2 regions of the Paraburkholderia edwinii genome follow, and region 1 is predicted to be linked to the other one. Evidence: predicted binding sites of a transcription regulator. Region 1 holds the regulator's gene; the other holds the start of a gene.

Region 1 (5,450 bases):
CGCAGCCCCGGTGCCGGCCGGCCAGCAGGACGGCGAAACGATCCGCGCCACCGCGTTCACGTTCCTGCAGCAGCAAACGGCCGGACTGCCCGGCAAGATCACGATTACCGTCGCTCCCGCCTTCCCGCGCGGCCTCGCGGCCTGCACGTCGCTCGAGCCGTTCATGCCGGTCGGTGCGCGCTTGTGGGGACGCACATCGGTCGGCGTGCGTTGCGCGGGCGCGCGCCCGTGGACGCTCTATCTGCAGGCGCGCATCTCGCTGCAGGCGACCTACTACACGGCCTCGCGGCAGATCGCGCCGGGCGAGACGTTGACCGCCGCCGATCTCGTCGCCCACGAAGGCGATCTGGCGACCTTGCCGCAAACGGTGATCACCGATCCGTCGCAGGCGGTCGGCGCGGTCGCGCTCGTGCGCATCGGCGCCGGGCTGCCGCTGCGTCAGGACACGATCCGCGGCACGTCGTCGATCACAGCCGGGCAAACGGTGCGCGTTGTCGCGGCGGGCGAGGGATTCTCGATTTCGGCGGAAGGCAGCGCGATGAACAACGCGACGCCGGGCCAGCAGGTGCGGGTCAAGACCACGAACGGCCAGATCGTGACCGGCGTGGTGAAGGACGGTTCGACCGTCGAGATCCAGATGTAGATGGCCGTGCGGGCGGTTACCGCGCGACGCGAACGGGTTTCAGATACGGAAAAGGTGACGGAAGACCGGGAAACGGCGGGCTTTGATTGCGCTAAAGTTTCGGCCGGCGACTGCCGATATCACAGTCAAATCGTTCAGGAAGCCCATCGTGAAAGTCGATTCCAGCACCAACCCGAATCTGACGCCGCTTAACAACGGCGTGCAGCGCAGCCAGCAGGGCGAACCCGCTGCTGCCGGCGCGAACACGGCGCGTACGCCGGTCTCGAGCGGCGGCGGCGCGGCCGCTGACGTCAGCCTGTCGGCGCTCGCGGGCCATCTGCAGAGCCTCGCGGTGTCAGGCTCGCACGATATCGATACCGGGCATGTCGAGTCGATCAAGCAGGCGATCCGCGATGGCTCGCTGAAGATCGATGCGTCGAAGATTGCCGATGGCGTGCTCGAAACCGCACGCAGCCTGCTGCAAGGCAACCGGCCGTCGTCCGACAGCTGAGCGTCCGAACGTTCTTCTCAGGGCGCGCTCACTGGCGGACGCATGTAGAAACCTGCGTCGCCTGCGTCAGCGGGCGGATTAACGTTTGAGTGAGAGATGAAAGACGCCCTGCTTGACACCATCATCGACGAATACGCGACGGTCGAAGCTTTTGCCTCCTTGCTCGCCGTCGAACAGAAAGCGCTGACCACCGCGTACCCGGGCGAAATCCTGAAGCCGATCGTCGAGCAGAAATCCTCGATGGCCGACAAGCTCGCGATGCTCGAGCGCACGCGCGAAGGACATCTGCGCGAGCGCGGCCTGCCGGCCGGCAAGCGCGGCATGGATCTCGCCGCGGCCAAGGATGCGCGCCTGAACGAACAGTGGAGCCTGCTGCAGAAATCGGCGGAACGCGCCCGCAGGCTCAACTTCAACAACGGCCTGATGATCCGCACGCGCATGGACTACAACCGCCGCATTCTGGCGGTGCTGCGCGGCACCCCTGAGAAAGCATCGTCGTTTTACGGCCCGGACGGCAAAGTACCGATGTATTCGGGGCTGTAAACGACCTGCGGCGCGGTCACCGTCGCAATCGTGGCCGCGCCTGCTGCGCCTTCTTCAAGAGCGATAAACCCGCGAAAAATTTATACCCCACGATCTCATCGTAGGGTATAAATTCCCGGCAAACCCTTGCCAGACGGGACTCCCCTTTTCAGCTCTCCTCAGCCGCCCACGCCATTTCGCGCAAGCGCGCGCGCAGCCGCGCGACCGCCTGGCTATGCAGCTGGCACACGCGCGACTCGCTCACTTCGATCACGGCGCCGATCTCGCGCAGGTTCATGCCGCGCTCGTAGTACAGCGACATCAGCAGCTTTTCGCGCTCCGGCAGCCGCTCGATCGCTTCGATCAGCGCGCCGCGCAGGCTCTCGTCGAGCAGCGCCGACAGCGGGTCCGAGTGATCGACGCAATAGCGGTCGAGGAACGGTTCGTCGTCGGCGGAGCGGTCGAAGTCTTCGTAGTAGATGAGCTGGCTGCCATGCAGGTCCTGCAGCATCGCCTGATATTCGTCGAGCGGCATCTTCAGGTGCAGCGCGATTTCGGCTTCGCTCGCGGCACGGCCGAGCTGCTGCTCGACCTGGTGCACCGCCATCTCGAGTTCGCGCGACGTGCGCCGCACGCTGCGCGGCAGCCAGTCGTTGCTGCGCAGCTCGTCGAGCATCGCGCCACGAATGCGCTGGCTCGCATAGGTTTCGAACTGCGCGCCCTGATCTTCCTTGTAGCGGCTTGCGGCGTCGAGCAGGCCGATCATGCCGGCCTGAATCAGATCGTCGAGGTCCACGCTCGCCGGCATCTTTGCCACCAGCTGCAGACCGAGCCGCCGGACCAGCGGCGTGTATTTCGTCAGAACGTCGGCCTGAGAAATCTTTCCTTGAGCGTTGTACATCGAGCTCCCCTTGTCCGCTGCCTGTCAGGCGTGTTGTGCGGACGGTTGTTCGGCGTGTGACGCCGTCGTGACTGCCGCGCTCGCCGACCACGGCGCGCGCGATGACATCGCTGGCCGCATCGGCCAGTACTGCAGTTCCGCGGCAAGGTGCCGGAAGTCGCGCGCGGCAGGTGTCGAAGGGAAGGCTTCGACGATGCAGCGCGACAGTTCCGCAGAGCGCGTCATCAGCGGGTCGGCCGCGACGCAGCCGGCGCCTTCGAGCGACACGGTCAGATAACGCCCCGCGACAGCCGCGAGGTTGTCGAGCGCGAGCTGCGCATCGGCGACGCTGTGCACGTGATTCACGAGCACGCGGAATTGCGCGATCGCGTACGCGTAGTGCAGGCGCTTCATGCACGCGTACGTATCGGTGATCGCCTGCGCGGCGACGCGCGTGACCATCATCAGGTCGTGCGCCTGCAGCGCGAGGTCCGACAGCATGCCGTCGCGCTCGAACTGCACGTCGATCAGCACGACGTCGGCCGTGCTGTCGAACACCGCGGCCAGTTGCGAGGGCTTGCACATGTCGCGATGGCTGCGCGGGGCGGCCAGCACGGCAAAGCCCGCGCTGTGGCGATCGGTTGCCGCATCGAGCGACATCTCGCCGCGCGTAAACGCGACGAAGCGTTCAGCCGCCGCGCCGTCGGGCCGCGCGACGATCGCGTGCGGTTGGCCCGCGTGCTCGTCGACGACGAGCACATCCTTGCCCTGCGCCGCGAGCGCCGCCGCGAGATTCACGACCGTCGTCGAACAGCCGACGCCGGCCGTGCCGCCGGTCACGGCGATCGCGCGCGAACCGTGGCGTGCGAGCAGGCGCCGCAGTCCTTCTGCCTGATCGGACACGAACTTAGCCAAACCGGACCTCATGCTGCTCGGCAGTCGAGCGTGCGGACAGCGCGGAGAGCAGACCCGGGACGTCGTCTTCCTGCGGGACGAACGGCGAATGGTCGCGCGGGATGCAGAACGCGCTGCGAACGAGGAATTTCTTGGTCGCGACGTAGAGGTTTTCCGGCACCTTCTGGCCGGTCGAAACGTAGTGGACGGGCAGTCGATAACGCAGCACCGCGTCGAGCGTGCTGCCGAGATTCGTTGCTTCGTCGAGCTTGGTCAGAATGCAGCCGGCGAGCGGCTGTTTGTCCGGCGCGCTCTGATAGGCCTGCACGACTTCGTTGAGCGTGTCGCCGTGGCAGGTTGCGTTCAGCAGCAGCAGACGCTGCACCGGCTGGCCCGCGCGGCTCAACATCGCGATCTGGTCCGACACGAGGCGGTCGCGCTGGCTCATGCCGATCGTGTCGATCAGCACGATGTGCTTGTTGCGCAGCTCGGACAGCGCGAGCTGCAGGTCGGCGCCATCCTTCACCGCATGCACCGACACGCCGAGAATCTTGCCGAAGATGCGCAGCTGTTCGTGGCCGCCGATCCGGTAGCTATCGGTGGTCAGCAGCGCGACCTTGCTTGCGCCGTAGCGCATCACGCAACGCGCGGCGAGCTTGGCGGTCGTCGTGGTCTTGCCGACGCCCGTCGGGCCCATCAGCGCGAACACGCCGCCGCGCTCCATCAGCGCGTCTTCGTTTTCCATCACCGGCAGGTTCGACTCGAGCACCGACTTCACCCACTCCATGCCCGCGTCGAAGTTTTCGACTTCGGGCAGGTTGTCGATCATCATCCGCACGAGCTGCGCGGAGAAGCCGGCCGCGAACAGGTGCCGCGTGAGCGCCGACTGCACCGGGTTGCGGCGCTGGCCGTCAGCCCACAGCAGGCCGGCGAAGTGCTCTTCCATCATTCCGCGCAGCGAGGCGAGCTCGTTCATCACCGTTTCGTTGACGATCTGCGACATGCGCGCGTTGATCGCGTCGGTGACGGCGGCGGTCACGTGCCCCGGCAGTCCGGACGACGTCGCTACGCGCTGCGTGGCGCGGCGCGCGGCGAGCTGCGCCGCTTCGCGCGCCCAGTCCGGCGCCTCGTTCGTCAGCGTCGGGATCGCGTCGAGCGCCCCACCGTGCGGATCGTCGCGGCGCGCGGCGGACGCCGACATGGACGCCGGCATATCGGCCGGCGTGCCGAGGCCCTTCGCTGCGGCGGCGGCAGGCGTGAGCGGCGGCTGTTTGGAGCTGTAATCGCCGGGCTGGCTATCGCGCTTCGCGGCGATCTCCTGCGCGTGATCGATGAGCCACGGATTCGTTTCGGCCATCGTCGGGCGCGGCGCTGGTGCAGGGTGCCGCTCCACCGGCTTCATGATCGATGCCGCGGGCACGGCCGTCTTCGTGACCAGCGCCGGTTCGCTCTTTTCGATACGCGGCCGCACCAGTTCGACTTCGGGCGCGATCAGCGCGGCCACGGTCTTCGCTTCGGGCATGCCCGGTTCGCCGTCGGCGCCGGCTTCGGGGCTTGCGCCGAATACCGACGAAAACACATCGGGCAGACCGCTCGCATACGGATTCGCAAACCCGGAGACGGCACCGGCACGCGCCGCGCCTTCGCCGGCTGCGCCGCCGAGGGCCGCCGCGGCGCTCTTGCCCGCGGCCGGCGCGATCGACGCCAGTTCGCTGTCGGCGAGCGCGACGATCTCGACGCTGCCGTCGGCGAGCGACCGGTTCGATAACACGACCGCATCGGCGCCGAGCGCTTCGCGAACGAGGCGCAATGCGTCGCGGCTCGTGGCGCCGGTGAATTTACGGATGTTCAAGCTTGACCCCCGATGAGGTTAACGACCTTGATGTTTCTTGTGTCCGGCACTTCCGCGTACGAAAGCACCTTCAGTTGCGGCAGGCTGCGGCGCAGGAAGCGCGCGAGCATGGCGCGTAACGCGTGCTGCACGAGCAGCACGGGTGCATAGCCAAAGCTTTGGTGGCGAG
Region 2 (5,450 bases), on a different replicon from region 1:
TGCAGACGATTACCTTTACTTCAAGATCGTCCAAAGCGGAGCATTCGATCTGGTAAGCGGTAAGAACGAGCAATCGTTTGGGCCGGGCAGCGTGCTGTTTGTTAATCCGGACAGTTTTTTTACCGAAATCTATCGGGAGCCCACAGAACTGCTGCTGCTTCGCCTGCCTAAAAAAGCGCTGCGCGAACGGGGCGGCCACGATGCGGTCCAGCGATATCTGGCGCCGGATGTCCGATGCCCCGACGTACGGGCAGTCAGCGAGTTTGTGCAATTCATCGAGAGGCACTCGGGCGTGGTCAGTCCTTACCTGTCGGATCAGCTAAGCGGTCAATGCCTCGATGTGATGGACACGCTTCTCACGCATCCGGGAAAAGGTGCCGACAGGCCCCGAGTCGCAACCGCGTTTCACGCGAAGCAAACCATCATCCGCTTGCTTGGCGAACAACGGCTTAGCGTCGAGCGCATCGCCGAGGAGATGGGCGTGTCGCTGAACCAGCTGAATCGCCTGATGAAGGCCGATGGGCTGTCGCCGATGCGCTTCGTCTGGCAGATGCGTCTCGAGCGCGCCTCGCGCCTGCTCTCTTCGCCCGCGCACGGCAGAGTGTCGATCAAGGAGGTCGCGTATCGCTGCGGCTTCTCAAGCGAAGCGCACTTCAGCCGCGCTTTCAGGAGCCGCTACAGCATGACGCCGCGCGAATTCCAACGCCGGTCGAACCGCTAGCCCGACCGCGGCGTCGATGGTGAGATTGATCGAAGGCGCCGCAGAGCGGCGCCGGTTTACTTGCTGTTTTCCGCCAACGCGCCGTTGCTGTTGGCGCCGCCAAACAGCGCGGTCAGAAAGCTCGCATTCGACTGCGCCTGCGCCATGATCGTGTTGAGTGCGGTGAACTGGTCGTTGAATTGCGTCGTCAACTGCGCAGCAAAGTCGTCGAGATCGGTCTGCTGTTTCGCGAGGCTCGCGATGTCGGCGGTCAGGTCGTTCGTACGCGACGCTAGAATGCCCTGCACGGACGTGTATGCGGTCAGCACAGAATCGAGCTGCTGCGCGATGCCGTTGGTATCGTTGAAGAGCGCGCCGATCAGTGCCGGGTTGCTTGTGACCGCATCGTCGAGCGTTGGATTGTTGGAGTCCGCGTCGATTTGCAGTTCTGCAAACGGCTCGCCGCCCGTGTCTTTCTGAAACGTGATGCCAAGCGAGGCGAGCGTGCCCTGCAAACCGCCGTTCGACACCAAACCGCCCACGATACTGCCAAGCGACGCGCCGACCTGGTTGATCATTTCGTCGCCGAGCAGCTGGCCACCGCTGCCCGGTACGTTGGCCGTGCCAGGCGCGGCGAGCGAATTCAGCTGGTCGATCACGGCGTTATAGGCGGTCACGAATGCGGACAGATCGGTTTCGACCGTGCCGTCGTCCGGTGCGACAGTCAGCGTTTGCGCGCCCACGCCCTTGTCGGTCAGCGTGAGCGTCACGCCAGGAATCGCGTCGGAAATCGTATTCGTCGAGTCGGTAACCAACACATTGTTGACGGTGAGCTGCGCGTCTTGCGCGGCCTGCGACTGTGTCCAGAAATCGTCGTTTGACGAGATGGTGGACGAACCATCCGGCGCATTTGGGTCTGTTGCAGTGGACGACGTCACCGCGAGCTTCGCCAGCGCACTGTCGCTTGCCGCACCTGTCACGCCGATGCTGATCGTGTTGGCCGCTCCTGTCGAGGTGGACTGCAGACTGAGCGCAGGCCCATTTGCGCCTCCGATGATAGTCGCCCTGATACCGGGATTGCCGGGTGCCGAATTGATTGCATTCACAACGTCTTGAAGGCTGTCGTTCGATGGATCGACGTCGACCTGAAACGACTTCGAGCCCGCGCCGCTGCCAAGCGAAATGTTCAGCGTGCCCGAACCGAGCGCGTTGGCGTCGGATTTGGAAAAGCTGCCCGACGTGATGGTCTGGGCCTCGGCGATCTGCTTCGTGTCGATCTGATACGTGGCCGCCGATGCGCCCTTGCCGGCCTTCGCGGTGATGCCGTCGCCGCTCAGGGTCGCGCTGAACGACGCAAGCGCGCTACCGTTCAGAAACGGCGCGAGCGCGGTCTGCAGCCCAAGCATCGAACTCGACAGCAGGCCAAGCCCGCCGATTTCCGCGCGGTCGCTGACGAGCTGCGTGCTTATCGCCGTGTGAGGGCCTGCTATCTTTGCATTGACCAACGTTGTCACGAGCGAAGTAACGTCGAGCGGCGTTCCGGTCGAAGCGGAAATCAATGACTGGGCGGCCTGTTGAACGGCCTGTGCAGCCTGTTGACTGGCGGCGGCCGCCTGGGCGGCAACGGGTGAAGTCGACATTCAGATGCTCCATGCGGCCTGTGCGGCCGGTGAGTAGGGCGACGTGAACATGACGCGAGACCGGAGCCACGTCCTTGTCTTCGCGCTCGCGGATGAGCCTTGCCGGGCACCCGGTCAGGTCATCCGCGCGCCGGTTACGATGCTTAGTGCGACTGCAGAAGCCCGAGCACCTGTTGCGGCAGCGAATTCGCTTGCGCGAGCACCGAGATGCCCGCTTGCTGCAGCACTTGCGCCTTGCTCAGGTTTGCCGTTTCTTGTGCGAAGTCGGCGTCCGTGATCTGCGAGTGCGCGCTCGACAAATCATTCGACTCGGCCTCCTGAGACTGCGAAATCCCACCGAATCGATTGTTCGCCGCGCCGAGCGATGCCTGGATATTCGCGATCGTGGCGAGCGCGTTATCGATCGACAGCAGCGCGTTGTTTGCACCTTGGGTCGTGCTGATATCGATCTGCGAAACCGATGTCGGCACGTTCAGCGTGTCGACGCTTGCGAGGACACTGCCCGCTGGCTGCACGCCTGCCGCAGTCGAACCGATGGTGCTGGTCGGCACATTCGCAAACGCGACGGCGCCGCCCGAGCTGTTGAAAAGGCCCGCTTGTGCGCCCGAACCCAATTGGTCGCCGTGCTGATCGATAAACTTCAGGCCGCCTTTGCCGTCCGCCTCGACCGTGACCGACGTAATCGTGTTGGTGTCGCCTGCCGCCGCGTCCTTACCTGTCGAAGAATCGATGTTGATGCCAGAAATGACGCCGAAAACGGTGCCGTCCGCCGCACCCGATCCGGCAGCGCTAGCGGCAGCCGAGATCGAGGTGAGTTCGTTTGCCGGCGTGAGCGCACTACTGCTTGCCACCGACAGCGACGAAATGCCATTGGTCGTCGTCGTGGTGAACAATGCCGCCGACGCGGCCGTCGAAATGGCATCGCCGTTCTGATCCGTAAACGTGAAACCGCCGCTGCCGTTCGAGATGATGTTGATCGACGTGATCGCGCCGGCGCCGCTTGCTTCCGTGCCGTCCGCGTTCAGATTCAGGCCCGTGATCGCGCCGAGCGTATTGCCGGCCTGTACGAAGCCGCCGCCAAGCGACGCCGCCGAGACGCCCTGGCTGAGATCGAGCGAAACGGTCTGGCCGACGTTCGCGCCCACCTGCACGTTGATGATGCCGGCCTGACCATTGAGCACGCCGATGCCGTTGAACTGCGTTTGCGAAGCGATACGATTGACTTCAGAAATCTGCTCCGTCACCTCCTTTTGCAGCGCGGCCTGGTTGGACGCCGTCAACGTACCGCCTGCCGCTTCACCGGCGAGCGAACGAATACGTTCCAGACTTGCCGTGATCTGCGTGAGGCCTGTATCGGCCGTTTGCACGAGCGACACGCCATCGTTCGCATTCGATACGCCTTGATTTAAGCCATTTATCTGCGTCTGGAGTGAAGTTGCAATTGCAAGGCCCGCGGCGTCGTCTTTTGAGCTATTGATGCGTAGCCCTGACGAGAGGCGTGTGATCGCCTGCGATAGTGCGCTACCCGATGCATTGAGGTTCTGCTGGGCGACGAGCGAGGGAATATTGCTATTGATGCTAAGCATGAGGTTTCTCCCCTAAAGGATCGAGTCTTTGAGACTTAAAACATTGAGATCGGCGGAAGCACATGTCGATTACCGGCCGCCTTAGCCCGCGTTGACGGCAATGATGGGGGAGGCTTGAGGATAAAAGCCGCGCAGGGCCCACTGACGCAAGAGAAAGTCGTCATACACGCAAGCGGCGATGATGACGATGGAAGAAGATAGCGTCGCGGTTATCAGTTCGGAGGACAGGGAACGGACGAATCCGCGCAATGTTTCGATTTATGCGTTTACAAACGGCATGCCAGATAACACTGCAAGCGCTCACACTGACGATAGGTCTCTCGCTCTCACGTTGGCCAGACGGGTGATCGATAGTTCAGCGCCGATCATGGCGATCAGCACTGGCGATGCGGCGACATTACTTGCTTTGCTGAGCAAGTGGCATCGCGAAGAAACATTCAAAAAGGCTGCGACGCTAGTCTCAAAGCGGTTGCAGATCGACGACACCTTGCGCAACTCGCTTAGCATTTTTGAATTGACGGACTGCCTTGCTTCCTTAGCACGATGGGACCAAGATGAAGAGGTTTTTAAAACAACAGGGCTCGCTCTCATAAGACGGTTTGCACTTGAAGGGGCGTCAGTTGGTTACCTGAATGGACAAGCCGTTGCGAACTGCTTTAGTGCGTTAGCGAAATGGCATAATGAGTCGATCTGCAAAGAGGCAGGCAACCTGTTAGCTATGCGCATTGCTGCGGACGAAACGATCTTGCGCCAGTTGAACGGCGTGCGCCTCGCGATTTGCATCAATGCGCTGAGCCGCTGGAGCGAAGACGATGTGTGTCGTATGGCGGGCGTTCGGCTGGCAAAGCGAATCTCCGAAGATGGAAATTTGCGGCACAACCTTAACGCGAGGTATCTCGCGGTCTGCCTGGACGCGTTGGCGCAGTGGCCTTCCGATGAAGCATGTCGACGTGCGACAGCACAATTGGCGCGGCGGCTCGCGACTGATGCATCCGTATGCGACCGCCTTACCGCGAAGCATTTCATCAACTGCCTGAGAGCGCTAGGCACGTCGAACGATCAAGCCGCATGCAAAGCAGCCGGCGTGCGGCTTGTAAAACGCCTCGCAAACGACGGTACGTTACTGCAACAACTGGCCGGCGCACGTTACGCGCGTGACTGTCTGGATGCGCTGGCACGTTGGCCTCGCGACGATGCATGCTTTCACACAGCGGCGGACGTCCTGCAACGTAATTGCGATACAGCTTCTCAAGAAGCATCGATCGCGTGATTTTGAAAGGCAATTGACAGCCCATCCGCATCGAGATAAGTCCCGATAGTCTTCGCTGCTTTTCTACTCCAGTCTCAACTCATTACCCGCTTAACAACAACGGAGACTGGACGTGCAAATAACGAAGCTTGCGAGAATCGCGCTGGCCTGTGCGGTCGTTGCGACCGGCATTGCGCCGGCTCTATCGGCTGAGCCGCAAGGCGATGACGGGCCGCCGCTCGAAACCGTCAAGACCTTCGATACGTTCAAGCTAG

What was found. The regulator FliA, encoded in region 1, starts transcription of late flagellar genes. The targets are predictions, from matches to a motif close to CTAAAGTTTNNNNNNNNNNNGCCGNTA.
Region 2: a site for FliA is predicted at 4,019-4,045, ahead of KZJ38_RS23230 (flagellin N-terminal helical domain-containing protein). Genes of this name have one in related genera too.

What each region holds. Positions count from the first base shown of each region.
Region 1 is NZ_CP080095.1:491,562-497,011, reverse strand. Features, by position in the region: gene flgA (flagellar basal body P-ring formation chaperone FlgA) at 1-643, shown strand, start outside; gene flgM (flagellar biosynthesis anti-sigma factor FlgM) at 792-1,133, shown strand; gene KZJ38_RS02090 (flagella synthesis protein FlgN) at 1,230-1,676, shown strand; gene KZJ38_RS02085 (RNA polymerase sigma factor FliA) at 1,825-2,556, opposite strand; gene KZJ38_RS02080 (MinD/ParA family ATP-binding protein) at 2,581-3,450, opposite strand; gene flhF (flagellar biosynthesis GTPase FlhF) at 3,443-5,281, opposite strand; gene flhA (flagellar biosynthesis protein FlhA) at 5,278-5,450, opposite strand, start outside.
Region 2 is NZ_CP080096.1:306,368-311,817, forward strand. Features, by position in the region: gene KZJ38_RS23220 (helix-turn-helix domain-containing protein) at 1-721, shown strand, start outside; gene fliD (flagellar filament capping protein FliD) at 778-2,340, opposite strand; gene KZJ38_RS23230 (flagellin N-terminal helical domain-containing protein) at 2,484-3,926, opposite strand; gene KZJ38_RS23235 (hypothetical protein) at 4,105-5,196, shown strand; gene KZJ38_RS23240 (L-dopachrome tautomerase-related protein) at 5,309-5,450, shown strand, end outside.